DNA from 3 places in the Barrientosiimonas humi genome. Region 1 is predicted to be linked to each of the others. Evidence: predicted binding sites of a transcription regulator. Region 1 holds the regulator's gene; each other region holds the start of a gene.
What was found. The regulator HrcA, encoded in region 1, represses chaperone genes, less so after heat shock. The targets are predictions, from matches to a motif close to TTNGCACTCGNNNNNNNCGAGTGCNAA.
Positions count from the first base shown of each region.

Region 2: the regulator HrcA is predicted to act here: its motif matches at 3,429-3,455, upstream of groL (chaperonin GroEL).
Region 3: the regulator HrcA is predicted to act here: its motif matches at 7,587-7,613, upstream of groES (co-chaperone GroES).

Region 1 covers NZ_VFOK01000001.1:1,825,999-1,835,592, reverse strand. Annotated here, with positions in the region: gene nadC (carboxylating nicotinate-nucleotide diphosphorylase) at 1-45, opposite strand, end outside; gene FB554_RS08545 (L-aspartate oxidase) at 42-1,460, opposite strand; gene nadA (quinolinate synthase NadA) at 1,460-2,437, opposite strand; gene FB554_RS08535 (DUF559 domain-containing protein) at 2,664-3,536, opposite strand; gene FB554_RS08530 (NUDIX hydrolase) at 3,727-4,686, opposite strand; gene FB554_RS08525 (DUF3097 domain-containing protein) at 4,683-5,552, opposite strand; gene hrcA (heat-inducible transcriptional repressor HrcA) at 5,737-6,762, shown strand; gene dnaJ (molecular chaperone DnaJ) at 6,759-7,892, shown strand; gene FB554_RS08510 (16S rRNA (uracil(1498)-N(3))-methyltransferase) at 7,889-8,668, shown strand; partial or broken gene FB554_RS17330 (PhoH family protein) at 8,679-9,428, shown strand.
Region 2 covers NZ_VFOK01000001.1:2,682,903-2,692,496, forward strand. Annotated here, with positions in the region: gene FB554_RS12560 (NADPH-dependent 2,4-dienoyl-CoA reductase) at 1-718, opposite strand, end outside; gene FB554_RS12565 (PadR family transcriptional regulator) at 715-1,260, opposite strand; gene FB554_RS17190 (hypothetical protein) at 1,432-1,581, opposite strand; gene groL (chaperonin GroEL) at 1,641-3,278, opposite strand; gene FB554_RS12575 (LLM class F420-dependent oxidoreductase) at 3,502-4,542, opposite strand; gene FB554_RS12580 (DUF3263 domain-containing protein) at 4,613-4,903, opposite strand; gene FB554_RS12585 (pyridoxal phosphate-dependent decarboxylase family protein) at 5,054-6,403, opposite strand; gene FB554_RS12590 (uracil-DNA glycosylase) at 6,450-7,127, shown strand; gene FB554_RS12595 (SGNH/GDSL hydrolase family protein) at 7,124-7,948, shown strand; gene FB554_RS12600 (hydroxyacid-oxoacid transhydrogenase) at 7,945-9,231, shown strand; gene FB554_RS12605 (threonine aldolase family protein) at 9,412-9,594, opposite strand, start outside.
Region 3 covers NZ_VFOK01000001.1:2,462,478-2,472,071, reverse strand. Annotated here, with positions in the region: gene FB554_RS11575 (Nramp family divalent metal transporter) at 1-1,232, shown strand, start outside; gene FB554_RS11570 (hypothetical protein) at 2,366-3,427, shown strand; gene FB554_RS11565 (ABC transporter transmembrane domain-containing protein) at 3,648-5,543, shown strand; gene FB554_RS11560 (ABC transporter ATP-binding protein) at 5,540-7,537, shown strand; gene groES (co-chaperone GroES) at 7,778-8,071, shown strand; gene groL (chaperonin GroEL) at 8,203-9,594, shown strand, end outside.

The DNA of each region.
Region 1 (9,594 bases):
GAGCGCTGTGCGCACAACCTGCTCCAGCTGAGGGTCGAAAGTCATGCCGGCACCGCCTCGGTCGTGTCCGTACGTCGGTGTGCCCCAACGCTTCTCGGGTGCGCCAGGGCGGAGCGCGCCAGCAGCCAGGCGACGTAGGCGTCGTCCTGCCCGGTGGCCTGCTCGAGCTGTCGGATCGTGTCGCGCAGCGCGCCCGCCTCGCGCAGCACGCCGCACGAGCGGCCCAGCTCCGCACGCACCTGCTCGGTGGCGATCGCGGGAGCCTGCTCGCGCGGACGGACCAGGCCGGGGTCCGCGGGCGGGCCGTCGGCCCGCCACCCGTCGGCGGCACTGTGCGCCCAGACCGACGCCGCGGCGGCGCGGCCGGTCACGACCGCCTCGAGCAACGAGTTCGACGCCAGCCGGTTGGCCCCGTGCAGCCCGGTGCGACTCACCTCGCCGACCGCCCACAGGCCCGGCACGCCGGTGCGCGCCTGCGCGTCGACGGTGACGCCGCCCATGGAGTAGTGCGCGGCGGGCCGGACGGGGAGCAGGTCTTGCAGCGTCAGACCGTGGCCCGCGAGAAGCGTTGTCACCGCTGGGAATTGGCGCTCAGCGTCGTCGACGCGTCGTGCGTCGAGGTGCACGGTTCGCCCCTGCTGCAGCTCGGCCCAGACGGCTGCGGCCACCACGTCGCGCGGCTGCAGCTCGTCGACGAACCGCTCGCCGTCCGACCGCAGCACCGCGCCGGCGCCGCGCAGCGCCTCGGTCAGCAGCGGCGCCGGACGCGAGCCCACGTCGAGCGCGGTGGGGTGGAACTGCACCAGGTGCAGGTCGTCGGTGCGAGCCCCCGCCCGAGCGGCCAGTGCGACCCCCGCGCCGGTCGCGGTGACCGGGTTGGTGGTGTGCGGGAACAAGCCGCCCAGCCCGCCGGTCGCCAGGATGACCCGGTCGCTCTCGAGAGTCGTTGCGCCGCAACGGATCCCGCGCACCACTCCCGATTCGTCGAGCAGGAGGTCGTCGACCCTGCGGCCCTCGAGCAGCTCGATGTCGGGGTGCCCCTCGACCAGCGCCGCCAGGGTCGCGGTGATCACCGCCCCGCTTCGGTCGCCGGCGTGCGCGACGCGGTGGCGCGAGTGACCGCCCTCCAGCGCGAGGTCGTACGCCCCGCTCGCGTCCCTGTCGAACGGCACCCCGTCGCGGGCGAGCCGGGCGACGACGCCGGGCGCCAGGTCGGTGATGCGGGCGATGACCTCGCGGTCACCCGCCCGCGCCCCCGCGAGCCAGGTGTCGTGGGCGTGCTGGGCGGGGGAGTCGTCGGGAGCGAGCGCGGCAGCGATGCCGCCCTGCGCCCACGCGCTGGCCGCGCCCTCGGTGAGCCGGCCGGCGGTCACCAGCACGCAACCGCCGCGCGCCGCGAGCTCCAGCGCCGCCACCAGCCCGGCGAGGCCGGACCCGACCACGATCGGGCGGGCCCGCATCAGGCCACCTCCAGCATCCGCTCGATGGCGCGGCGCGCGTCGCGGGCCGTGGCCGGGTCGAGGGTGATCTCGTGGCGTCCCTGCTCCAGCGCGGCGCGGATCGCCGACAGCGTGTTGCGCTTCATGTGCGGGCACAGGTTGCACGGGCGCACGAAGTCGACGTCGGGGTTCGCGGCCGCCACGTTGTCGCTCATCGAGCACTCCGTGATCAGGGCGACACGCTCGGGTCGCTCGCGCTCGACGTACGCCTGCATCTGCGCGGTCGAACCCGCGAAGTCCGCCTCGGCGACCACGTCGGGCGGGCACTCGGGGTGCGCGAGCACCTGCACGCCCGGGTGGCCCTGCCGGATGCCGACGATGTCGAGCGGCGTGAACCGCTCGTGCACCTCGCACGCGCCGGGGTGGGTGATCACGCGAATCCCGGTCTGCGCAGCGATGTTTCGGGCGAGGTACTGGTCGGGGATCATGATCACCTCGGGCACGCCGAGCGACTCCAGCACGGCCAGCGCGTTGCCGCTGGTGCAGCAGATGTCGCTCTCGGCCTTGATGGCAGCGCTGGTGTTGACGTAGGTCACGACCGGCACACCGGGGTGCTGCGCGCGCAGCTCGCGCACCTGCTCGGGCGTGATCGACTCGGCGAGCGAGCAGCCCGAGCGCAGGTCGGGCAGCAGCACCCGCTTGCCGGGGTTGAGCAGCTTGGCGGTCTCGGCCATGAAGTGCACCCCGGCCAGGACGATCGTGCCGGCCTCGACCGTCTGCGCCTCCCGGGCCAGTGCGAGGGAGTCGCCCACGATGTCGGCGACGCCGTGGAAGACCTCGGGCGTCATGTAGTTGTGCGCCAGGATCACCGCGTCGTGCTCCCGCTTCAGCGCGTGGATCGCGTCGATGTCGTCGGCGAACGTCGCCCACTCGACCTCGGGCACCACGTGGCGGACACGGTCGTACGCCAGGTCGCTGGGGCGGGCGGTCACGCTCATGGTCTGCTCCCTCGTTCGAGTGTTTGATCTGCTCATATTGAGCAAATGCTAGGAGTGAGCATATCTCACGAGGCTGGGTGCGGACATCTCGACGGGACGAAGCCTTCGGGCCGTGCCGAAACCCGCGCCGATCGGGGTGCCGCGATCGGTTCTTCCTGTCCAGATGTACGCCAGCGCCGGCTCCCCGGCTCCCCGGCTCCCCGGCTCCCCGGATCCGCGCGGCCGGTCAGGCGGCGGCCCGGCGCAGGCGCACCGTCTCCACGATCCGCTCGCGCACCCACTCGGGGTGGAACATGATCTGGGTCCAGGTGAACCGGAGCACGAGCCAGCCGCGGCTGACCAGCTCGGTGTAGCGCTCGGTGTCCTTGTCGAACCCCTGGCGCGTGCCGTGGTGCTCGAACCCCTCCGCCTCGATCACGATGCGCAGGTCCTCGTCGCCCAGGTCGACCCGCGCCCAGAACCCGTCGTCGCTGATGATCAGCTGCGGGGTGACCGCCAGCCCCGGGACGTCCAGGCAGATGGCGCGCAGCACCGACTCCATGGGGCCTGCGCTCTCGCCGGTGCCGTGAGTGGCGACGCGGCGCGCCGCAGCAGAGCGTGGCCCGCGCAGCCGGTCGGCCGCCCAGCGCAGCTCGCGCGCGGTGACCATGCCGCTGCGCAGGGCGGAGTCGGCCACGGCCAGTGCCTCGTCGAACGGGAGGTCTCGCGCGCAGTCGAGCGTGGTGCGCAGCGGCTCGGTGACCCCGTCGACGACGTCCTCGGGCGGGACCGGCCGCCAGACCAGCCGCACGTCGCGGGGCGGGGGCACGCGCAGGTGCCGGTTCGGGGGGATCGTGACCCAGGCCTGCCGGGGCTCGGCCTTCACCGACCACCCGTGACGGACCGCGGCCGAGACGTGCGACAGGGTGCCGCTCAGCTCCACGGCCCGGCGCAGCTGGGGCTCCAGCTCGGGCAGGCAGTAGACGCCGTGAGCGAGGCGGCAGATGTCCGCCGACCCCACCGACTCGGCGATCTCGCGCCGGGTGACGGGTCCGAGGAGGTCGCCCAGCCGCGCGGCTCCGCCCCGCTCGCGCAGGGCGTCGATGACGGCTCGGGACATGCGCACCAGCCTGGCGCGCGCCGGGTCGCTGTGCCGTTGTCCACAGGGCCAATCTGCGCGGCGCCGTGCAGATGGACGGGACAAAGCCCGCGCCCCTCCCGCAGCGGTGCGCTATTCCGGTGCCGAGGACGCGTTCTTCCTGTCCAGATGTACGCCCGACGCCCTCGACGGAGCCCGCGCTCGGCTCGGCTCAGCGGGAGCGGGGGATGGGCAGCTTGGTGCCGACCTGCTCGCGCTCGGCGAACACCTCGCGGCGGAAGCGGTAGAGCCGGGCCGGGCGTCCGCCCGTCGCGTGCGTGGTCTCGCCGGTGGGCTCCACCAGCTGATGCTGCTGCTCGACGACGCGGCGGAAGTTCTGCTTGTGCAGCGTCTGCCCGGCCAGCGCCTCCACGACCTCCTGCAGCCGGCCGAGGGTGAACGCCTCGGGCAGCAGCTCGAAGACGACGGGACGGTACTGCAGCTTGGTGCGCAGCCGCGACAGGCCGGTGGCGAGGATGCGCCGGTGGTCGTGCAGCATCGGCACGCCGAGCGGCTCCTGTCCCGACCGCGGACCGAACTGCGGCGACTCCGCCACGAGGCCGGCCTCCCACAGCAGCTCGTAGCGCTGCAGCGCCAGCTCCGGGCGCCAGGCGTGCTCACCCAGCCCGAACAGCTGGTCGCGTCGCTCGCGCCGCGCCCGCACCTGCGCGCCCGAACCGCGCCCGACCCAGCGGTCCAGCCGCGCCACCGGCTCGGCCGACCCGGCCGACCCGGGCGACCCGTCGGCCGACCCCGGCTCTGTGGCCGCGCCGCGCCGGTCCTCCCAGGGGAGCGCGTCGTACAGCCCCAGCCAGCCCTGCTCGTCGGTGGCGGCGCGGGTGAGCCCGAGATAGGAGATCGACACCACGCGGCCCTCGCTGTCGCCGCGGCCGAGGTCGGCGAAGGTGTAGAGCTGCTCGACGAAGCCCAGCGAGTGGCCGGTCTGCTCCTCGACGAACGCGCGCACCCCGGCCTGCAGCGAGCGCTGCTGCGGGTGCAGCGGGCCGGCAGGCAGCCGGCGCGGGTCGCCGGAGGCCAGCGCGGCGGGCATGCCGTCGTCGACCGTGACGACCAGCGCCACCAGCTCGGTGGTGTCCTGCGCGACGGCACCCGCGCCGGGCCTGCGGCTCACGGCACCGTGACGAAGTCGATGAGCTCCTCGACCCGGCCGAGCAGCTCGGGCTGGAGGTCGGCGTAGGTGCGCACGGTGCCCAGTATGCGTTTCCAGCCGTGCGCGACGTCGGCCTGCGAGGCGTGCGGCCAGCCCAGCTCGTCGAGGATGCCGTGCTTCCACGACGTGCCGCGCGGGATGGTCGGCCACTGCGACCAGCCGAGCCGCTCGGGGCGCACGGACTGCCAGACGTCGACGTAGGGGTGGCCCACGATCAGCACGTGCTCCGACGGGGCCGCGGCGCGGGCCTGCTCGACGATGCGGGTCTCCTTGCTGCCCGGCACCAGGTGGTCGACGAGGATCCCGAGGCGGCGCTGCGGACCGGGCCGGAAGTCGCGGATCACCGCCTGCAGGTCGTCGACGCCGTCGAGCATCTCGACCACGACGCCCTCGATGCGCAGGTCGTCGCCCCAGACCTTCTCGACCAGCTCGGCGTCGTGCCGCCCCTCGACGAGGATGCGCGAGGCCGACGCGACCCGGGCCGGGGCGTCGGGCACGGCCACCGACCCGGAGGCGGTGCGGCTCTTCGTGGCCCGCTGCGCGGTGAGCGCGGCCGTGTCGGTGCGCGGCGCGGTGAGCTCGACCGGCTTGCCGTCGATGAGGAAGCCCGGACCGAGCGGGAACGCCTTGACCCGGCCGCGCCGGTCCTCCAGGTGCACCACGTGCATGCCGCCGGCCTTCTCGACCCGCACGACGGCGCCGACCCAGCCGGAGTCGGCGTCCTCGACGACCAGGTCGCGCGCGGCCTCGACCTGCGCCGAGCGGCCGCGCCGGGGCGCCTTCCAGTCACCAGCGAGCACGTCGGATCCGTAGCGGTCGGGAGTCACCCCGTGAGGGTAGGGAAGGGGAGCAGACCCGCCCGGGCGACACGCTCGTACGCCGGCGCGTGGTTTTCTCGCTGCGCCGCACCGGACGTAGACTTGGCACTCGGGTGTGCAGAGTGCCAGCTCGGGCGGTCCCGGGCCGGTGCGAGCGCGCCCGCCGCTCCCGATGCCGACGAAGGTGGTGACCATGTCCGACGACAGGCGACTGCAGGTGCTGCGCGCGATCGTGCAGGACTACGTCGCGACCTCCGAGCCGGTGGGGTCCAAGGCGCTGCTGGAGCGGCACCGCCTGGGCGTCTCGGCCGCGACCGTGCGCAACGACATGGCCGCGCTCGAGGAGGACGGGCTGATCGCCGCGCCGCACACGTCGGCCGGGCGCATCCCGACCGATGCGGGCTACCGGCTGTTCGTCGACCGGCTCAGCGGGATCAAGCCGATGAGCCGCGCCGAGAAGAGCGCCATCCGGACTTTCCTGGACCAGTCGGTCGACCTCGACGACGTCGTCGACCGCACCGCGCGGCTGCTCGCCTCGCTCACCCAGCAGGTCGCGGTCATGCAGTACCCCTCGCTCAGCCGCTCGACGGTGCGCCACGTCGAGCTGGTGCCGCTCGGGATCGACCGCGCGATGGTGGTGCTGATCCTGTCCAGCGGCCGGGTCGAGCAGCGCGTCGTCGAGCTGGCGCAGGACCCGGCCGACGCGGCCGGCCAGCAGCTGCTCGGCGAGCTGCGCGCCCGCATCAACGCCGTCACCGACGGTCAGGTGCTCGGCGAGGCGACCGCGCAGCTGTCCAGCCTGCCGGAGGAGTTCCCCGCCGCCGACCGGCCGAGCGTGCAGGCGATCATCACCTCGCTCACCGACCTGCTGCGCGAGCAGCGGGAGGAGCGGGTGGTGCTGGCCGGCACCTCCAACCTCGCGCGCACGGGCGTCGACGCCGGAGACCTCGGTGTCGTGCTCGAGGCGCTCGAGCAGCACGTGGTGCTGCTGCGCCTGCTGGAGTCGCTCGACCCCGTCGAGCGCGACGCCGTCGCGGTGCGCATCGGCGCCGAGAACCCGCACGCCGGGCTGCAGTCCACGTCGGTGGTGACGACGACGTACGGCAGTGGCGGCGTCGCCGGCCTCGGCGTGCTCGGACCGACCCGGATGGACTACCCCTCGACCATGGCGGCCGTCCGCGCCGTCGCCCGCTACGTCTCGGAGATCCTCGACCAGTGAATGACTACTACGGCACCCTCGGCGTCTCGCGCGACGCGAGCCCGGAGGAGATCAAGCGCGCCTACCGCAAGCAGGCCCGCCGGCTGCACCCCGACGTCAACCCCAGCCCCGAGGCGGCCGAGGAGTTCAAGCGGCTGTCGGTGGCCTACGAGGTGCTGTCCGACCCGCAGAAGAAGGGGCAGTACGACGCCGGCGTCGACCCCATGGCGGCCGGCGGAGCCGCGGGGTTCGGCCAGGGTTTCTCCTTCACCGACATCATGGACGCCTTCTTCGGCGCGGGTGCGGCGGGCGGCGCCCGCGGGCCGCGCAGTCGCCAGCAGCGCGGCCAGGACGCCCTCGTGCCGCTCGAGATCGACCTGCGCGAGGCCGTGTTCGGCGGCGAGGCCGACCTGACGTTCGACACCGCCGTCGTCTGCCCGACCTGCCACGGCGACGGGGCGCGGCCGGGCACCGGCCGGCGCACCTGCGACGTGTGCCACGGCGCCGGCCAGGTGCAGGAGATCCAGAACTCCTTCCTCGGCCAGGTGCGCACCACCCGACCGTGCGGCGCCTGCCGCGGCTTCGGCGAGATCATCACCGACCCGTGCTTCGACTGCTCCGGCGAGGGGCGCGTGCGCGACCGCCGCACCATCACCATCAAGGTCCCCGCGGGCGTCGACAGCGGCACCCGCATCCAGCTCGCCGGCGAGAGCGAGGCCGGTCCGGGCGGCGGTCCGAACGGCGACCTGTACGTCGAGGTCCGGGTGCGCAAGCACCCCGTCTTCCAGCGGCAGGGCGACGACCTGCACTGCTCGCTCGAGCTGCCGATGACCGCGGCCGCGCTCGGCACCACCGTCGCGCTCGACACCTTCGACGGGCCGCGCGACGTCGAGGTGCGCCCCGGCACGCAGCCCGGCGACGTCGTCACGCTGCGCGGGCTGGGCGTCACCCACCTGCGCTCGAGCGTGCGCGGCGACCTGATGGTGCACGCCAACGTGCGCACGCCCACGAAGCTGGACCACCAGCAGCAGGAGCTGCTGCGTCAGCTGGCCAAGGAGCGCGACGAGGAGCGGCCGCAGGCCGCCTTCCAGCCGGTCAGCCAGGGGCTGTTCGGCCGCATCCGCGACGCCTTCGGGGGAAGTAGCGCGTGACCGCGCCGCTGTTCCACCTGCCGTACGCCCGGCTCGCCGACACGCAGCCCGGCACCCGGGTGGTGCTCGACGGGGCGGAGGGGCGGCACGCCGCGACCGTGCGGCGCATCGGGGTGGGGGAGCAGGTGCTGCTGGCCGACGGGACCGGTGCGGTCGCGACCACGACGGTGGCCGAGGCCGGCCGCGACGAGCTGGTGCTGCTCGTCGAGTCGGTCGACCGATCGCCCTCTCCTGCAACGACTTTCGTGCTCGTGCAGGCCCTGGCCAAGGACGGCCGCGACCTGCAGGCGGTCGAGGCCGCCACCGAGCTGGGCGTCGACCGGGTGCTGCCCTGGCAGGCCGAGCGCAGCATCGTGCGCTGGCGCGGCGACCGGGCGGCCAAGGCGCACGCGAAGTGGGTCAGCGCGACCGTGGCGGCGGCCAAGCAGTCGCGGCGGGCGACCGTGCCCGAGGTCGGTGACGTGGTCGGGCTCGACGGCCTGGCCGCCGTGGCGGGCGACGCCGCGGCCACGCTGGTGCTGCACGAGGAGGCCGAGCAGCCGATCGGCGCGGTGGAGCTGCCCGCAGCGGGCGAGGTGCTGGTGGTGGTCGGGCCCGAGGGCGGTATCTCGCCCGCCGAGCTGGCCGCGCTGCGTGCGGCAGGTGCGACGGACGTACGGCTGGGGTCGACGGTCCTGCGCTCGTCGACGGCCGGGCCGGCGGCGCTCGCGGTGCTGCTGGCGCGCAGCCGCTGGTCGGGCACAAAGGATGAGGCCGCTGTCGGCGGGGCTCCGTAGACTGGCCGCGATGACAGACGACCATCCGAGCGAGCATCCCGGCACGGCCGAGGTCCCCGCAGACGACACCCCCAGCCCCGAGGGCGGCGACTCGATCAGCCGCACCGTCACCATCCCGCCCGACATCCAGATGGTCACGCTGCTCGGTCCGCGCGACGAGCTGCTGCGCACGATGGAGCGCGCCTTCCCGCGCGTCGAGCTGCACGTGCGCGGCAACGAGTTCCGCGCGCAGGGCCCGAGCGCCGACGTCGCGATCGTCGAGGAGCTGCTCGGCGAGCTGCTGACCATCATCGACGCCGGCCACCCGCTCAACCGCGACGCGGTCGAGCGCTCCATCGGCATGCTGCAGGCCAAGACCCGCGAGCGGCCGGCGGACGTGCTGACGATGAACATCGTGAGCAGCCGCGGCCGCACGATCCGGCCGAAGACGCTCGGCCAGAAGCAGTACGTCGACGCCATCGACTCCAACACCGTCGTCTTCGGCATCGGCCCGGCCGGCACCGGCAAGACCTACCTCGCGATGGCCAAGGCCGTCGCGGCGCTGCAGGCCAAGGAAGTCAACCGGATCATCCTGACCCGGCCGGCGGTCGAGGCGGGCGAGCGGCTGGGCTTCCTGCCCGGCACGCTGAACGACAAGATCGACCCCTACCTGCGGCCGCTCTACGACGCGCTGCACGACATGATCGACCCCGACTCGATCCCGCGGCTGATGGCCGCCGGCACGATCGAGGTGGCGCCGCTGGCCTATATGCGCGGCCGCGCGCAGCCGCTCGACGCCAAGGTGCTCACCCCCGAGGGCTTCCGCGAGATCGGCTCGCTGGCCGTCGGTGACCTGGTGATCGGCTCCGACGGGTCGCCCACTCCGGTGCTCGGCGTCTTCCCGCAGGGTCGCAAGCCGATTTTCCGGGTCAGTGCCCAGGACGGCA
Region 2 (9,594 bases), 860 kb from region 1:
GCTCGAGCCGCTGCGCGAGCTCGACGACCTCCTCCCACGTCTGCCCGTGCTCGACGAGGTCGACCAGGGAGATGCGGTAGTCGATGACGAAGTCGCCGCCGACCGCCTCGCGCACCCGGCGCACGATCTCCACCGGGAAGCGCATCCGCTTCGCGGCGGTGCCGCCCCAGGCGTCGGTGCGGTCGTTGGTGCGCGCGGCGAGGAACTGGTTGATGAGGTAGCCCTCGGACCCCATGATCTCGACGCCGTCGTACCCCGCGCGCTGCGCGAGCCGGGCCGTGCGGACGTACGCCTCCACCGTGCGCTCGACCCCGCGGGCCGACATCGCGCGCGGCCGGAACGGCGTGATCGGCGACTTGCGACCGCTCGCCGAGCGGATCATCGGGTGATAGCCGTAACGCCCGGAATGCAGGATCTGCAACAGGATTCGGCTGTCGTGCTCGTGCACGGCGTCGGTGACCAGACGGTGCTTGTCGGCCCCGCGGGCGGTGCGCAGCATAGACCCGCCCGGCAGCAGCCACCCCTCGACGTTGGGGGCATAGCCGCCGGTGATCAGCATCCCGGTGCCGCCCCGCGCGCGCTCGGCGAAGTAGGCCGCGAGCTCGGGCAGGTGCTTGCTGCGGTCCTCGAGGCCGGTGTGCATCGAGCCCATCACCAGGCGGTTGCGCAGCCTCACCCCGCCGATCGTGATGGGGGACAGCAGGTGGTCGTACGTCATCGGTCGCCTTCCGGGTCGAGCGCGGCGAGCATCTCGTCGCACCAGTCGATGAGCGCCTGCTCGGCGCGGATCCCGCCGCGCAGGACGAGGTAGACCGGGAGCTCCTCGTCGGACAGGCGCTGCGGGTCGGGGTAGTTCTTGGCGGCGTTGCGCTCGTAGTAGGCCAGCTGGGTGACGTGCTGGTCGCGCTGTCGCCGGATGTCGGCGAGCACCGCCGCGGCGTCACCGTGGGCCATGCCCCGCACCTTCACGGCGAAGGCGCTGCGCGGCCGCTCCGGCGGCGACGGCTCGCGGGTCCAGGCGGTGAGCTCGGCGCGCCCGGCGGCCGTGAGCCCGTAGACCTTGCGGTCGGGCGCTCCCTCCCCCGGCTCGACCGTGGCCGACACCAGCTCGAGCTCCTCCATGCGCGCGAGCGTGCGATAGATCTGCTGGTGGCTGGCCGACCAGAAGAACCCCAGCGACCGGTCGAACCGCCGGGTCAGCTCGTAGCCCGACGCCGACTGCTCGGCGAGGGACACACAGATCGCGTGCTGCAACGACACGCCCGTCAGTCTCTATGCACCTTGTTGCATAGTCAACCGCGCGCAGAGTGCGCGTCGCGCGCGCGGCCCGGCGAGGGCGTACCGACCGGGCGGCAGCCGCATTTCGTTCACCGGTGCACGAAATCCCGGAGGCCCCCCCGGAGATTCCAGGGGTGCCCCACCTCAGATCGTTCACCGGTGCACGAAATGCCAGAAGGCAACGGGCGCCGCCGGCAGCGCCGTCGCCAAGGCGGTGCAGGCGATGAACGCGGCGATCATGACCGCCGTCATCATTCCCGTCGTCGTCAGCGGCTCGAGCTGACCCGGCCCCGGACGCAGCACAGCGGCCCCTCCCGAGATCGGGAGGGGCCGCTGCTTCGTGCGGTGGCGCTACGTGCTGATCAGAAGCCCATACCGCCCATGTCGCCCATACCGGCGTCGGCACCGCCGCCGGCCGGAGCCTTCTCCGGCTTGTCGGCGATGACGGCCTCGGTGGTGAGGAACAGCGCGGCGATCGACGCGGCGTTCTGCAGCGCCGAACGGGTCACCTTGGTCGGGTCCGGGATGCCCATCTTGAGCATGTCGCCGTACTCGCCCGTGGCCGCGTTGAGGCCCTCGCCGACCGGCAGGTCCTTGACCTTGGCGGCGACGACGCCCGGCTCGAGGCCGGCGTTCTGCGCGATCTGCTTCAGCGGAGCCTCGGTCGCGAGCACCACCAGGTTGGCACCGGTGGCCTCGTCGCCCTCGAGCTTGACCTTGCCCGAGGCGTCCTTGCCGGCCTGCAGCAGGGCGACGCCGCCACCGGCGACGACACCCTCCTCGACCGACGCCTTGGCGGCGCGGACGGCGTCCTCGATGCGGTGCTTGCGCTCCTTGAGCTCGACCTCGGTGGCCGCGCCGACCTTGATAACCGCAACACCGCCGGCCAGCTTGGCCAGGCGCTCCTGCAGCTTCTCGCGGTCGTAGTCGGAGTCGCTGTTCTCGATCTCGGCGCGGATCTGGTTGACGCGACCGGCGATCTGGTCGGCGTCGCCCGAACCCTCGACGATGGTGGTCTCGTCCTTGGTGACGACGACCTTGCGGGCCTTGCCGAGCATGTCGAGCTCGGCGGTCTCCAGCTTGAGGCCGACCTCCTCGGAGATGACCTGGCCACCGGTGAGGATCGAGATGTCGCCCAGCATCGCCTTGCGACGGTCACCGAAGCCGGGGGCCTTGACGGCGACCGACTTGAAGGTGCCGCGGATCTTGTTGACGACCAGGGTCGACAGGGCCTCGCCCTCGACGTCCTCGGCGATGATCACCAGCGGCTTGCCCGACTGCATGACCTTCTCCAGCAGCGGCAGCAGGTCCTTGATCGAGGAGATCTTGGAGTTGACGACCAGGATGTAGGGGTCGTCGAGGACGGCCTCCATGCTCTCGGTGTCAGTGACGAAGTAGCCGGAGATGTAGCCCTTGTCGAAGCGCATGCCCTCGGTGAGCTCGAGCTCGAGCCCGAAGGTGTTGCTCTCCTCGACGGTGATGACACCTTCCTTGCCGACCTTGTCCATCGACTCGGCGATGATGTCGCCGACGTTCTCGTCGCCACCGGCCGAGATCGCCGCGACGGCAGCGATCTGGTCCTTGGTGTCGACCTCCTTGGACGCCGACTTCAGCTCGTCGGAGACGGCCACGACGGCCTTCTCGATGCCGCGCTTGATCGCCATCGGGTTGGCGCCGGCCGCGACGTTGCGCAGACCCTCGCGCACCATCGCCTGGGCCAGCACGGTCGCGGTGGTGGTGCCGTCACCCGCGACGTCGTCGGTCTTCTTCGCGACCTCCTTGACCAGCTCGGCGCCGATCTTCTCGTACGGCTCGTCGAGCTCGATGTCCTTGGCGATGCTCACACCATCGTTGGTGATGGTGGGGGCGCCCCACTTCTTCTCGAGCACGACGTTGCGGCCCTTGGGGCCCAGCGTCACCTTCACGGCGTCGGCGAGGGTGTTCATACCCTTCTCGAGACCGCGGCGCGCCTCCTCGTCGAAGGCAATGGTCTTGGCCATTTGCGGTGGTTCCTCCCACACGTCAGCGAATCGGCCGCAGGTCGCCCGCGACGGACGAGGCCGGTCTCCGGGCTCACGTCGCCCGTCGCTCGACCCCTCGACACCACGGCCAGGTCTGTCACTCTCACCAGGAGAGTGCTAAAGCCATGATTAGCACTCGGAGGGGCCGAGTGCAAATGGAGGGCGGCGGACGCACGGCCCGGAACGCGCCGTGCGGCAGCCCCTACGGCAGCAGCGAGCGCAGCGCCTCGATCTGGGCGTTCCGGCCGGAGGCGTCGCCCGCGAGCGGGTGCACCGCGAGCGTGGTCACGCCCGCGTCGGCGTACGCCTTCACCCGGCCGCGCACGAAGTCCTCGGTCCCGATGAGCGAGGTCTGGCGTACGAGCTCGTCGGGCACGGCCTTGGCGGCCTCGTCCTTGCGCCCGGCCAGGTAGTGCTCCTGGATGCGGGCGGCGTCGTCGGCGAAGCCGTAGCGCTCGGCGAGGGAGTAGTAGAAGTTCTTGCCGCGGGCGCCCATGCCGCCGATGTAGAGCGCGAGCTGCAGGCGCGGCAGCTCGAGCAGCTCGTCGGTGTCGTCGCCGATCGCGAGCGGCGGCCCGACGCACACGTCGAGGTCGCCGAGCGCGGGGTCGCGCTTGGCACGGCCCTTGGCCAGCGGCTCGCCCCAGACCGACTCGGCCTTCTCGGGGTAGAAGAAGATCGGCTGCCAGCCCTCGGCGATCTCGGCGGTCATCTCGACGTTCTTCGGGCCGAGCGCGGCGATGAGGATCGGGATGCGGTCGCGCACCGGGTGGTTGATGAGCTTCAGCGGCTTGCCGAGGCCGGTGCCCTCCTCGGCCGGCAGCGGGATGCGGTAGTGGCGCCCGTCGTGCTCGACCTTCTCGCGCCGCCACACCTGGTGGCAGATGTCGACGATCTCGCGGGTGCGGCCGAGCGGCGCGTCGTAGGGGACGCCGTGGAAACCCTCGATGACCTGCGGCCCCGAGGCGCCGATGCCGAGCACGAACCGGCCGCCGGAGACGTAGTCGAGACCCGCCGCGGTCATCGCGGTGAGGGTGGGCGTGCGGGTGAAGATCTGCAGGATGCCCGAGGCGAGCTGGATGCGCTCGGTGCGCGCGGCGAGGAAGCCGAGCTGGCTCACCGCGTCGAAGCTGTACGCCTCGGGCACGAAGACGATGTCGACGCCGACCCGCTCGAGCTCCCCGACCTCGTCGGCGACCTCGGAGAAGCCACCTGCATATCCCAACGGCATTCCGATGCGCATGGGCTCACCCTGGCAGACCGGCGTGCGGCGGTGGCCGGCTCGGTCGGGCCGTTCCGGATCGTGGAGCGGCTCAGGTGTCGAAGCCGAGGCGGCGCGCCGAGCGCTGCTTCATGCGCGAGGCGCGCAGCCGGCGCAGCCGCTTGACCAGCATCGGGTCGTGCTCGAGCGCGGCCGGGGTGTCGATCAGCGCGTTGAGCACCTGGTAGTAGCGGGTGGAGCCCATGTCGAACCGCTCGCGGATCATCTGCTCCTTGGAGCCGGGGAACTTCCACCACTGCCGCTCGAAGGCGAGGATGTCGCGGTCGCGGTCGCTCAGGGAGCCGGTCTGCGGCTGCTGCTGGGACTGCTCGGCGGCGCTCATCGGTGGTGATCTCCAAGCGTGCGGTCGGGACTGCTTGGCCCCGATCGTACGGCGGAACTACAGCGCTGTCATTCCCACCACGACCAGCCGGTACGCCTGTGGCGGCTGTGACGAGTGAGTCGCCAGGAGCAGCGCCCGGGGCCCGCGCGCTCAGGCCATCGAGTCCAGCAGCACCCGGATGTCGTCCTCGGTCGTCTTGGGGTTGACGATCGCGAACCGCGCGAGCGTCTCCCCCTCGTGCGAGGTCGGCACCACGAAGCCGACCTGGTCGGCGAGCAGCTTGTCGGACCAGGCGTAGTAGTCCTCGGTGCTCCAGCCCAGCCGGCGGAACACCAGGACGGTGAGGTCGGCGTCGCGCACGACCTCGACGTACGGCCGGCGCTCGACCTCGCGCTGGGCGAACCGCGCGACGGCCAGGGTGTGCTCGATCGCGGCGGTGTAGGCGTCGGTGCCGTTGGCGACGAGGGAGAACCAGAACGGCAGGCCGCGGGCGCGCCGCGTGAGGCCGACGGAGTAGTCGGTCGGGTTCCACTCGGGGGCGTCGTTGAGCACGTCGAGGTAGGTGGCGTGCTGGGTGTGCGCGACCCGCGCGAGCGCCGGCTCGCGATAGATCAGCGCGCAGCAGTCGAACGGCGCGAACAGCCACTTGTGCGGGTCGACGATGAAGCTGTCGGCGCGCTCGATCCCGGCGTACTTCGCCCGGATCGACGGTGCGGCCAGGCCGGCACCGCCGTACGCGCCGTCGACGTGGAACCAGATCCCGAACTCCGCGCAGACCTCGGCGACCGACGCCAGGTCGTCGACGATGCCGAAGTTGGTGCTGCCGGCGGTCGCGACGACCGCGAAGAACGTCTCGGGCCCGTGCTCGAGCAGCACCTCGCGCAGCCGCTCGCCGGTGAGCTGCATGCGGTCGTTGACCGGCACCTGCACCTGCTCGGCGTCCATCACGCGGCAGGCGGTGGCGATCGAGGAGTGCGAGCCGACGGTGGCCGCGATGCGATACGGCCGTACGCCCTCGGCGGCCTGCTCCCGCGCGGTCGCGCGGGCGGTCACGAGCGCGGAGAGGTTGCCGATCGTGCCGCCCTGCACGAACGAGCCGCCCGCCTGCTCGGGGAAGCCCGCGAGGTCGGCGATCCAGCGCAGCGCCTGGTTCTCGGCGTAGACGGCGCCGGCGCCCTCGAGCCAGGAGCCGGCGTAGATCGAGGACGCGCCGACGACCAGGTCGAACATCGCTGCCTCGCGCGTGGGCGCGCACGGGATGAAGGACAGGTATCGCGGGTGGTCGATCGACAGGCACGCGGGCGCGAGCTTCTCGGCGAACAGGTCCAGGGCCGCCACCCCGCCACGGCCCCGCGGCGTGATCGCTCCCCCGGCGATCTCGTCGAGCTGGTCCTTGGTGAGCGGCGCGTCGAGCGGCACGGGGTCCATCCGAAGCCGCTCCTCGGCGTAACGCAGGATGTCGGCGGCCAGCGCCCGGGTCTGGTCGGTGTACTCGTGCACGGATGTCGAGTCTAGGGGCGAACGGCCGCTCGTTAGATTGGCCGCCATGGTCGCTCGCCCGCTCGAGGAACTCGTCCACGAAAGCTGGGTGCCCGCGCTGTCGCCGGCGCGCGAGCACCTCACGGAGGCAGGCGAGTTCCTGCGGGCCGAGCTGCAGGAGGGCCGCGGCTACCTCCCGGCCGCCGAGAACGTCCTGCGCGCCTTCCAGCGCCCGTTCGAGGAGGTGCGGGTGCTCATCGTCGGGCAGGACCCCTACCCGACCCCGGGGCACGCGGTCGGGCTGTGCTTCTCGGTGGCCCCGGACGTACGCCCGGTGCCGCGCAGCCTGCAGAACATCTACACCGAGCTGGAGAGCGACCTCGGCCTTCCCCGTCCCGCCAACGGTGACCTCACGCCGTGGACCGAGCACGGCGTGCTGCTGCTCAACCGGGTGCTGACCGTGCGCCCGGGCACCCCCGGCAGCCACCGCGGCCGGGGCTGGGAGCACGTCACCGCGGCGGCGATCAACGCGCTCGTCGCCCGCGACGAGCCGCTCGTCGCGATCCTGTGGGGCCGCGACGCGCGCAACCTGGCCCCGCACCTGGGCTCGGTCCCCTACGTCGAGAGCGCCCACCCCTCGCCGCTCTCCGCGCGGTCCGGCTTCTTCGGGTCGCGTCCGTTCAGCCGCGCGAACGCCCTGCTCGAGCAGCAGGGCGCCGCCCCGATCGATTGGCAGCTGGCATGAACCCCACCGCCTCGCCCACCGGACGCCGGTGGGAGCGATACGTCGCCATCGGCGACTCCTTCACCGAGGGCATGAGCGACCGGTCACCCGACGACCCGGAGGTGTACGTCGGTTGGGCCGACCGCCTCGCGGCATACCTCGGTGCGCGAAACACCAGCGAGGACAAGCCTTTCGGCTATGCGAACCTCGCGATCCGCGGTCGCCTCGTCGGTGACGTCACCGGCCCGCAGACCGACGCCGCGCTGGAGCTGTCGCCCGACCTGGTGAGCGTCGTCGGCGGCGCGAACGACGCCCTGCGGCCCAAGGTCGACCTCGACGCGGTCGCCGCGCGGCTCGAGGGTGCCGTCCAGCGGCTGCGGGCGTCCGGCGCCGACGTGCTGCTCGCCACGACGGCCGACCCGGGCTGGGCGCCGGTGCTCAAGCACGTGCGTCCGCGGCTGGCGGTGCACAGCGCGAACGTCTGGGGCATCGCGCAGCGCAACGGCTGCTCCGTGCTCGACGTGTGGTCGATGCGCGTGCTGCGCCACCCCGACATGTGGTCCGAGGACCGCATCCACCTGTCGACCGTCGGGCACGAGCGGGTCGCCGCGCAGGCCGCGTGGACGCTCGGTCTGGAGCCGGGGCTGGACTGGACCTCGCCGCTGAGTCCCGCTGAGCCGCTCGGTCGCTGGGCCACCGCGCAGAGCCACGCGGCGTGGGTGCGCACGCACCTGTCGCCGTGGGTGCAGCGTCGGGTGCAGGGCCGCAGCTCCGGCGACACCGTGCAGCCCAAGCGACCCACCGTCGCCCCGCTCGACCCCGCCCTCGAGGAGACGTCATGACCCACCCCACGCCCGCGCGCCCGGAGCAGGTCTTCACCTACGGCGCGCCGCAGCTGAAGTTCGGCCCGGGGTCCAGCGACGAGATCGGTTACGACCTCAGCACGACCGGCGCCACGCGGGCGCTGGTCGTCACGGATTCGGGCATCGCGGCGTCCGGCGGGCCGCGCAAGGTCGCCGACCAGATGTCCGAGTTCGGTGTGGACTCAGTGATTTTCGACGGCAGCCACGTCGAGCCGACCGACCGGAGCATGGCCGAGGCCGTGGCGTTCGCCCGCGAGAACGGGCCGTTCGACGCGATCGTCGCGGTGGGCGGCGGCTCCAGCATCGACACCGCCAAGGCGGTCAACCTGATGCTCACCAACGACGGCGACCTGCTCGACTACGTCAACGCCCCGGTCGGTGGCGGCAAGGCCCCGACGTCGCCGCTGCTGCCGCTCATCGCCGTGCCGACCACGACCGGCACCGGCGCCGAGAGCACCACGGTGTGCGTGCTCGACGTGCTCGACCAGCACGTCAAGAGCGGCATCAGCCACGCCCGGCTGCGCCCGATGATGGCGGTGATCGACCCCGAGCTCACCGTGTCGCAGCCGCCGATGGTGACCGCCAGCGCGGGCATGGACATCCTGTGCCACGCGCTGGAGAGCTACACGGCCCGGCCCTACACGACGTACGAGCACAAGGCGCCCGAGCAGCGCGTGCCGTACTGCGGGTCCAACCCGATCGCCGACATGTGGTGCGAGAAGGCGCTGGACCTGATGTCGGGCAGCTTCCGCACCGCCGTCGCCGACGGCGCGAACACCGACGCGCGGGGCGCCATGGCGATGGCGGCGACGTTCGCCGGGATGGGCTTCGGCAACGCCGGCGTGCATCTCCCCCACGCCAACGCCTACCCGATCGCGGGTCAGGTCAAGGGTTTTCGCCCGGACGGCTACCCGGGCGACGAGGCGATGGTGCCGCACGGCATGGCGGTCGCCCTCACCGCGCCGGCCGCGTTCCGTTTCACGTTCGACGCGGCGCCCGAGCGGCACCTGGCCGCGGCCCGCCGCCTGGCCCCCGACGCCACCCACGCCGACGACCGCGAGCTGCTCCCCTCGGTGCTGGTCGCGCTCTATCAGGACATCGGGATCCCGAACGGCCTTGCCGCCGTAGGGTTCTCCGAGTCCGACCTCGACGCGCTGGTCGAGGGGACGATGAAGCAGCAGCGCCTGCTGACCACGGCTCCCCGCCCGGTCGGGGCCGCCGACGCCCGCGAGGTACTGGCCCAGGCGATGCACCTCTGGTGAGCACGCCGGTCGAGTAGTCGCGCGAGGGACGAGCGCGGCGTATCGAGACCCCCACGCGCGCATCTGGACAGGAAGAACGCGCGCGACCGCCCGAGATCCTGCGGAACCGCGTAGGCCCGGGCGCGTTCGTCCTGTCCAGATGTACGTCTCAGGGCACCCACCAGCCGGGGCGCGGCGGAGCTAGCCGAGCTCCTCGCGCACCGCGGCGACGAAGGCGTCGACGTCAGCCTCGGTGGTGTCGAAGGCGCACATCCACCGCACCTCGCCGGTCACCTCGTCCCAGAAGTAGAACGGGAACCGCTGCATGAGCCGTCGGCTCACCTCGTGCGGCAGCACCGGGAAGACCGCATTGGCCTGCACCGG
Region 3 (9,594 bases), 640 kb from region 1:
CCCAGACCAGCACGCCCCGTTGGAAGCTCGTCGGTCCAGGGCTGGTGGTTGCGGCCACCGGCGTCGGCGCGGCCGACCTGGTCGCGACGCTGATCGCCGGGCAGAAGTACGGCTACGCGCTGCTGTGGGCGGTCGTCGTCGGCTGCCTCATGAAGATCGTGCTCGTCGAGGGCGCCGGGCGGTACTCCCTCGCGACGGGCAAGACGATCTACGAGGGTTGGTCCACCCTCGGCACCTGGACGCACATCTACTTCGTGCCGTACATCGTCGTGTGGGGCTTCGTCTACGGCGCCGCCGCGATGGCCGGAACGGGGCTGCCGCTGCACTCGCTGTTCCCCTTCCTCAGCGTCAAGGTGTGGGGCATCGCCTGCGGGCTGATCGGTCTCGCGCTGGTGTGGATGGGCCGGTACTCCCTGTTCGAGAAGATCTGCGCCGCGCTGGTCGCGCTGATGTTCGTGACGATGGTGGGCGCGGCGATCCGCACGCTGCCCAACCTCGGCGAGCTGGTCGCGGGTCTGGTGCCGACGATCCCCGAGGGCGGTGTGGTCAACATGCTCGCGGTCGGCGGAGGCGTCGGGGGCACGATCACGCTGGCGGCCTACGGCTACTGGATCCGCGAGAAGGGCTGGACCGACGAGCGGTCGATGGGGGTCATGCGGCTCGACAACCGGGTGGCCTACCTGGTCACCGGCATCTTCGTGGTCGCCACGCTGATCGTCGGGGCCGAGCTGCTCTACTCCGCGCGGATCGCGGTCAGCACCGGCGACCAGGGGCTGCTCGACCTGTCCGGCGTGCTCGCCGACCGCTACGGCGAGTGGTTCGGGAAGCTGTTCCTCGTCGGGTTCTTCTCCGCGGCCATGTCGTCGCTGATCGGCGTGTGGAACGGCGTCTCGCTGATGTTCGCCGACCTCGTCGGCCACCTGAAGGGGCTCAGCCAGGACGACCCCGAGCGGCGCGCGGGCGGGAAGTGGTACCGGGCGTACATCCTGTGGCTGACGATCCCGCCCATCGTCCTGGTGATGTTCGGGCGGCCGGTCTGGCTGATCCTGGCGTACGGCGTGCTCGGCGCGTTCTTCATGCCGTTCCTCGCGGTCACGCTGCTGTGGCTGCTCAACACCGACCGGGTGCCGGCGCGCTGGCGCAACGGCTGGTGGTCCAACCTGCTGATGGTGCTGTGCGCCGCGGCGTTCGTCTGGCTGGCCGCGACCGAGATCCAGAAGGCGATCAGCTAGCCCGGCTCGCGGGGGTGTGTGGCTCGTCGTCGCCGGAACCCCCACGTCGGGCTCGGCGTCGCAACGGTCATGACCCCCGCCTCCGTCGCCTCGACGGACTCCGAGACGCCCGCGCCACGACGGCGTACGTCGTCGCGGGCTCTGGTGGGTCTGCTCGTCGTCGCGCTCGTGGCCGGCGGTGGGTGGTGGTTGTGGAACGACCAGTGGCGCGACCGCGCGCCGGTGGGCGTGCTGCCGGGCAGCTGCAGGTGTTCGCCGAGCGCGAGGCGTCGGCACGCTTCCGGTTGCCGGACGGGCGGGAGATGGTCGTCAGCACCCAGGTCGGCGTCGAGTCCGACGGGAGCGTGCGACCACCCCGAGGCGGCCGACTGGTCGAGACCCAGTGGCGCATCACTGACCAGAACGGCGTGCCCGCGCTGGTGCTCTATCAGGGCCAGGACCTGCAGCGGGTCGGCCTGCGCCTGGCGGCCGGCGGCCGGGAGGTCGACCTGGGTGGCGACGTCGCTGCCCAGGCCGACGAGGGCTCAGCCGTGCTGGCGCTGCCGGGTGACGTGGACGAGCTCACGGCGACGGTGTCGTACGCCGGGCGCAGGCAGTCGGTGGAGCTGTTCACCGGTCGCCGGGACGCGGGCTCGTTCCGCAGCCTCTACCGCGCTCGGGGGCGGACCAGCATCGACGTCCTCGACTCCCAGCTGCCCGAGTCCGGCAACGGCGGTCTGGTGTGGACCAGCTGGGTGACTGCGGGCTGGCAGCGGACGCCGTATGTCGCCGGTCGCGGCTGGGCGCCGACCGGTCGTGAGTGGGTGGTGGTCACCGATCCGGCGTTGGAGGTGACATCGATCTGGGGCCCGGGCGACCGCCGCACCCGGCTGGAGCCCCCGCAGCCGGTGTCGCCGGGGGGGAGTGTCGGCGTCGGGCGCGCGAGTCGTCTCCCCACCGGTGGAGCGGGTCCCGATCAGCATGAGATCCAGCAGCCTGAGCGTCGAGTTCCCCGAGGTCGTGCTGGACGCGCCCTACGGTGCGCCGGTGCGCGTGCGTCTCTGGGTCTCCACGCAGGTGGAGCGCGAGGGCGACGCCCCGCGGCGTGTCAGGTTCGAGCGGACCTGGGAGGTCCCGGCGGCGGTGGATCTGGCATGACCGCGACGAACGACTCCGGTCGCGCCGGGGACGGGCCGGCGCGCAGCGCGGCGCGGGCGTACGTCCGTCCCGTGGCGAAGGTGCTGCTCGTCGCCGCGGTCATCGGTGCTGTGCTGATCTGGCTGCGTCCGCCGGAGCTGGAGGCGGGGCAGCAGGTGCGCGGCAGTGCGGTCTCGATCCACAACGGCGGCAAGTCGAACGTCGCCCTGCCCGGTGGCGGCATCCTGCGGATCGAGGCGGGGACTGTGTCCGAGGTCCGCGACGGGGGATCGACGTTCACCGCCGACGTCGGGCGGCTCGTGGGCGTGACCTGGAGGGTTGACGCATCCCCCGTCGGTCCGGCGCCCTGGCCGGGTGCTGCGGCCGCCGAGCTGCGGGAGCCGGCCACCCGTCTGCTCCTGCGCGTCGGCGACCGCGTGTTCCCGGTTGCCGACGGCATCCGCAGCCTGCAGAGCAACGGCTCGGTGACGACGCGCGTGCCGGCCACGGGTGAGATCGCCGTGATCGCCGAGGCCGAGGGCCGCGAGCTGCCCGGTCGGTCAGCGGAGCCGCAGAGCGGCCTGGACCGGCGCTCCGAGGCGCCGGACTGCGTCCCCGACGGCGCCGACCCGGTCACGGTCGACGGGGTCCGGCTCGACCAGGTGGCGTGCGAGCTGCGGACGCGTCGGGGCCCGTGGGTCGCCGGACTCGGCTGGGCCCCGCAAGGTCAGGAGTGGCTGGTGGTCCGCGGCCTCGTGCGCACCGACCACACCGTCGGGTCGTGGGACGAGACCGAGGGATCGCCGACGTACTACCGCCTCGCCGCCGCTCCGGCTCTGCGGCTGTCGGTCAGCGGCGCCACGCCGCAGCGAGCCGCTCGTGACGCGGCGGGGCAGGCCGCCGGCGAGTCTGCGACCCCGAGCACCGCCTACCTCGTGCCGGTGTCGTCCGACGTCGAGGTCGCTCTGTCCGTCGCCTCCCGTGCGGTCAAGACCGATCTGGTCGGCCCGGCAGCTGCGGCGGCCCCGGAGGGTGTCGAGGTCGCGCTGCGCCAGATCGTCCGCATCCCCGGCGGCTGATCGACCAGTCACGAGGTCGGCGGGGGCGGGCGAGCGGGCGGCGCTCCGTGAGAGTGCACGACACGCCCATAGCACCGCCGCGCGAAGGGCGTGTCGTGCACTCTCACGGCGGTGGGCGGGCGGTGGCCGCGGCCTGCAGCCGTTGCGCACCTGACCGAGCCGCATGCCGCTCGGAAAACCGTTCGCGCCGGTCGGTGCCACCGCCTAGCGTTGTCCCGCCATGCGCGACTTCCCGCCTCCCGTCGAGGCCTACCTCACCCCCGGTGCGTCCGAGCCCGACACCCGCTCGCCGATGCGCCTGCTGGGGTCGATGTTCCGCGCCCAGGGGAGCCTGGTGTGGATCGGCACCCTCATGTCGTGCATGTGGATGGTGCCGCAGGTCGTCGGGCCCTGGCTGGTCGGCTGGACCATCGACCAGGGCCTGGTCACCGGCGACACCGGAGCCACCGTGCGCGGTGTCGCCCTGCTGGCGGTCGTGACCGTGGTGGGTGCCTCGTTCGGCATCCTGTTCCACACCGTGATCGTGCGGCAGTGGCTGGTCGCGCTCTACGGCACCACCAGCCTCGTCACCCGCAAGTCGCTCAGCCTCGGCCACGTGCTCCCGCGCCGCACGCCCGCCGGCGAGGTGCTGTCGGTCTCGGGCAGCGACGGCGACCAGTTCGGCGCGCTCATGGAGATCACCGGGCGCACGATCTCCCAGCTGCTGGCCTACCTCGCGGTCGCGGTGATCGTGCTGCGCACGTCGGTCGAGCTCGGCCTGATCGTGCTGCTGGCCGCGCCGCTGCTCGTGGTGCTCGGCGCGCCCCTGCTGCGCCCGCTGCAGCGCTGGCGCGGCATCGAGCGCTCCCGCAACTCCGACCTCACCTCGCTGTCCACCGACATCGTGGCCGGGCTGCGCATCCTGCGCGGCATCGGCGGCGAGTCGACGTTCGGCGGCAACTTCACCGCCCAGTCGCAGCGCGTGCGAGAGGCCGGCACCCGCGCCGGCATCTGGCAGGCGTCGGTCGACGCGATGGGCGTGCTGCTCTCCGGGGCGTTCGTCGTGCTGCTGATGTGGCTCGGCGTGCGCGACGTCGCGACCGGCGAGCTCACCGTCGGCCAGCTGGTCAGCCTCCTCGGCTACGCCGTGATGCTCATCGAGCCGATGCGCACCTTCGTGGAGTTCGCCCAGAAGCTCACCCGCGCCCACGTGTCGGCGACGAAGGCCCGCGCGGTGCTCTCGCAGCAGGCGCCGTGGGTGTCCCCGGTGGACCCGCTGGAGCTGCCGGGCGAGGCGACGATCGTCGACGAGGCCTCCGGCACCCGCATCGAGCCCGGCCGACTCACCATGCTCGTCTCGGCGGTGCCCGACGACACCGCGGCGCTGGCCGACCGCCTCGGCCGATACCTCCCCAAGGACGCCGAGGCCCAGGTCAGCGAGGAGCTGCCCGAGCACCTGCGCGGCCGCGCCGCGCGCAAGGAGCGGGCCGAGCGGGCCCGCCGCCGCGCCGAGCAGGAGCGGGCCGACCGCGAGCGCGCCGCGCGCCCGTGGGGCGTCACCGTCGGCGGCGTCGACGTCTCCCGGGTGCCGCTCGAGCGATACCGCCACCAGGTGGTCGTGAGCGACGCGACGCCGCAGATCTTCGCCGGCACCCTGCAGTCGGCCGTCGACCCGTGGGGGCACGCCTCGCGCGCGCAGGCCGAGCGCGCGCTGCACACCGCCGCTGCCGAAGACGTCTTCGACGCCGTGCCCGGCGGCTGGGGCGGGCGCGTCGACGAGAACGGCCGCGGCCTGTCCGGCGGTCAGCGCCAGCGGCTGGTCCTGGCCCGGGCGCTCACCGCCGACCCCGAGGTGCTGGTGCTCGTCGAACCCACCTCGGCCGTCGACGCCCACACCGAGGCACGCATCGCCGAGCGGCTGGCCGAGCACCGGCGCGGCCGCACCACGGTGGTCGTCACCGCGTCGCCGCTGCTGCTGCACCACGCCGACGAGGTCGTGCTGGTCGCCGGCGGCCGCGAGGTCGCCCGCGGCAACCACGCCGACCTGCTGGCCGGCAACCCCGACTACCGCGCCACCGTCGTCCGCGGCGACGACGCCGAACCCGCCGAGCCCGTCGAGGAGGTGACGCAGCCATGAGCCACACCAGCACTCGTACGTCCTCCGAGCCCGAGCGCACCGGCCTGCCCGCGCAGATCGCGGCCGAGTCGGCGCGCACCTGGAGCGACAGCACGACCCGGGCGGGGGAGGAGCCGGTCCCCGAGCTGCTCACCCACCGCCCCGGCGGAGGTCCGCTGCCGCGTGCGCGGGCGCTGCGCCGCCGTCACCTGCTGCGTGCCGAGCGCGCCCAGGACTTCGCCCGCGAGCTGCGCGAGCCGCACGGCGGGCTGCCCGTCGCCACCGCGCGCCAGGTCGTCCGGTTCGTCGGCGGCCTGCTGGCCGAGCGCCGCCGTCTCGGGCTGCTGCTCGTGCTCGCCAACGTGCTCGCCGCCGCGGCCGGACTGCTGGTCCCGCTGCTGCTCGGCCGCCTGGTCGACTCCGCGATTGCCGACATCGGCCGCGGGGCCGTCTCCTCGGCGATCGCCGCCGCCGACGAGATGGCGCTGCTGGTCGCGGTCGTCGTGGTCGCGCAGGCCGCACTCACCTTCGTCGCCAAGGCCACCGCCGCCCGGCTGGGTCAGGGCATCCTCGCGACCGCCCGCGAGCGGATCACGCGCGACATCCTGCACCTGCCGCTGTCGCGGGTGGAGTCGGCGACGTCCGGCGACCTGGTCACCCGCGTCACCCGCGACGCCGGCACCATGAGCGACTCGGTGGCCTGGGCGCTGCCGGAGTCGGTGTTCGCGCTGATCACCGTGGCGCTCGCGCTGGTCGCGATGGTCATCAACTCCCCGCTGCTCGCGCTCACCACGATCGTCCCGATGGCGCTCGCGATGCTGCAGATCCGGCGATACCTGCGCCGCGCGCCCGCCGGCTACCTCACCGAGGCCGGCAGCTACGCCCGGATCAACACGACCCTCACCGAGACCGTCACCGGCGCGCGCACCGTCGAGGCGCTCGGCCTCACCGAGCGGCGCCTCGGCCGCGGCCGCGCCGACCTCGACGTGTCCAGCGAGGCCGAGCGCTACACCATGTCGCTGCGCAACCTGCTGTTCGTCGCCATGGACCTGGCGTTCAGCCTCCCCCGGGTCTTCGTGCTCGCGATGGGCGCGATCGCGTACGCCAGGGGCTGGGTCTCGATCGGACAGATCACCACGGCGATCCTCTACACGGGGATGATCTGGGGCCCGTTCGACATGCTCGTCGCCACGGTCGACCGGGTGCAGGTCGGCATCGCCTCGACCGCGCGACTGCTCGGCATCTCCACGGTGCCGCGCGACCGCGACGAGGGGCAGGAGCGCCCCGACGGTGTCGCGCTCGCGGGGCGCGACCTGCGCTACGCCTACCGCGAGGGTCACGACGTGCTGCACGGCATCGACCTGGAGCTGCGCACGGGGGAGCGGCTCGCGATCGTCGGTCCGAGCGGGTCGGGCAAGTCGACGCTCGGGCGGCTGCTCGCCGGCATCCACGGCCCGCGCACCGGCAGCGTGCAGGTCGGGGGAGTCGAGCTCACCCGGCTGCCGCTGCCGCTGCTGCGCCGCGAGGTCGCCCTGGTCACCCAGGAGCACCACATCTTCATCGGCACGATCCGCGACAACCTGATGCTGGGCCGCGAGGGCGCGAGCGACGACGAGCTGCTGACGGCGCTGGACGCCGTCGACGCGCGCGGCTGGGTCGAGCAGCTGCCCGAGGGCCTCGGCACCAAGGTCGGCTCCGGCAACCTGGAGCTGTCGCCCGGCCGCGCCCAGCAGGTCGCGCTGGCCCGGCTGGTGCTCGCCGACCCGCACACCATCGTGCTCGACGAGGCCACCTCGCTCATCGACCCGCGCACCGCTCGCCACCTCGAGGGGTCGATGAACGCGCTGCTCACCGGCCGCACGGTCGTCGCGATCGCGCACCGGCTGCACACCGCGCACGACGCCGACCGGATCGCGGTGGTGATCGACGGGCGCATCGCCGAGCTCGGCTCGCACGACGAGCTGCTGGCGCGCGACGGCGAGTACGCCGCGCTCTGGCGGGCCTGGACCACCTGAGCCGGTCGTACGGCCGGGGGCGCAGCCGGGGTGCACCGCAGACGAATTTCTGGCACTCGAGTTGACCGAGTGCTAACGCCCGCCTAGATTCAGTTCTGGCACTCGCCAGGGGCAAGTGCCAGCCCCGACCGCACAGCGCGACCCCCGCGACGGCGCGCCACCGGTCTTGGCTCTGACCCCGGGCGAGCAGGACGGATCCCTGCTGCTTCGCGCAGCGCACCTCACAAGGAAGGTCACACCGTGTCGGTGAACATCAAGCCGCTCGAGGACCGCATCGTCGTCAAGTCGGTCGAGGCCGAGCAGACGACCGCGTCCGGTCTGGTCATCCCGGACACCGCCAAGGAGAAGCCCCAGGAGGGCGAGGTCCTGGCGATCGGTCCCGGTCGCATCGACGACAACGGCCAGCGGGTGCCGCTGGACGTCAAGGTCGGCGACAAGGTCATCTACAGCAAGTACGGCGGCACCGAGGTGAAGTACGGCGGCGACGAGCTGCTCATCCTCTCGGCTCGCGACGTGCTCGCGGTCGTCGGCTGACGACTCCTGACTTCTCGACGCGCCCCGGGCGCCCCGTCCGGGTGCCCCGGGGCGTCGTCGTCCCCGCGGTGAGCGGCGCAGCCTGCGCCCGCCGCGCCCGAATCTGATCGACCCGAAAGGAAATCCACAACATGGCCAAGCAGCTGGAGTTCAACGACTCCGCTCGCAAGTCGCTCGAGCGGGGCGTCGACGCCCTCGCCAACGCCGTGAAGGTCACGCTCGGCCCCAAGGGTCGCAACGTCGTGATCGACAAGAAGTGGGGTGCCCCCACGATCACCAACGACGGCGTCACCATCGCTCGCGAGGTCGAGCTGGAGGACCCGTACGAGAACCTCGGTGCGCAGCTCGCCAAGGAGGCCGCCACCAAGACCAACGACATCGCCGGTGACGGCACGACGACCGCCACGGTCCTCGCCCAGGCCCTGGTCAAGGAGGGCCTGCGCAACGTCGCGGCCGGCGCGGCGCCCGGTGGTGTCAAGCGCGGCATCGACAAGGCCGTCGACGCGATGAACGAGCGGCTGCTGCAGAACGCCCGCGCGGTCGAGGGCAAGAGCGAGATTGCCCAGGTCGCGACCGGTTCGGCCCAGGACGAGACCATCGGCGGGCTCATCGCCGACGCGTTCGACAAGGTCGGCAAGGACGGCGTGATCACCGTCGAGGAGTCCTCGAGCACGGTCACCGAGCTGGACTTCACCGAGGGCATGCAGTTCGACAAGGGCTACCTGTCGCAGTACTTCGTGACCGACCCCGAGCGCATGGAGGCCGTCCTCGAGGACGCCTACATCCTCATCAACCAGGGCAAGATCGGCTCGATCGCCGACCTGCTGCCGCTGCTGGAGAAGGTCGTCCAGTCCGGCAAGCCGCTGCTGATCATCGCCGAGGACGTCGAGGGCGAGGCCCTGTCGACCCTGGTCGTCAACAAGATCCGCGGCACGTTCAACGTCGCCGCGGTCAAGGCGCCCGGCTTCGGCGACCGCCGCAAGGCGATGCTGCAGGACATTGCGATCCTGACCGGCGGTCAGGTCATCGCCGAGGAGGTCGGCCTCAAGCTCGACCAGGCCGACCTCGACGTGCTGGGCCAGGCCCGCCGCGTCGTCCTCACCAAGGACACCACCACGATCATCGACGGCGCCGGCGACAACGACGCGGTCGAGGGCCGGGTCAAGGAGCTCAAGGCCGAGATCGAGCGCACCGACTCCGACTGGGACCGCGAGAAGCTGCAGGAGCGCCTGGCCAAGCTCGCCGGCGGTGTCTGCGTGATCCGCGTGGGTGCGCACACCGAGGTGGAGCTCAAGGAGAAGAAGCACCGCATCGAGGACGCCATCTCGGCGACCCGCGCGGCCATCGAGGAGGGCATCGTCGCCGGCGGCGGCTCGGCCCTCATCCACGCCGCCGCGGCGCTGGACGACCTGTCGCTCGAGGGCGACGAGGCCACCGGTGTCGCGATCGTGCGCAAGGCGGTCGCCGAGCCGCTGCGCTGGATCGCCGAGAACGCCGGGCTCGAGGGCTACGTCGCCGTCGCG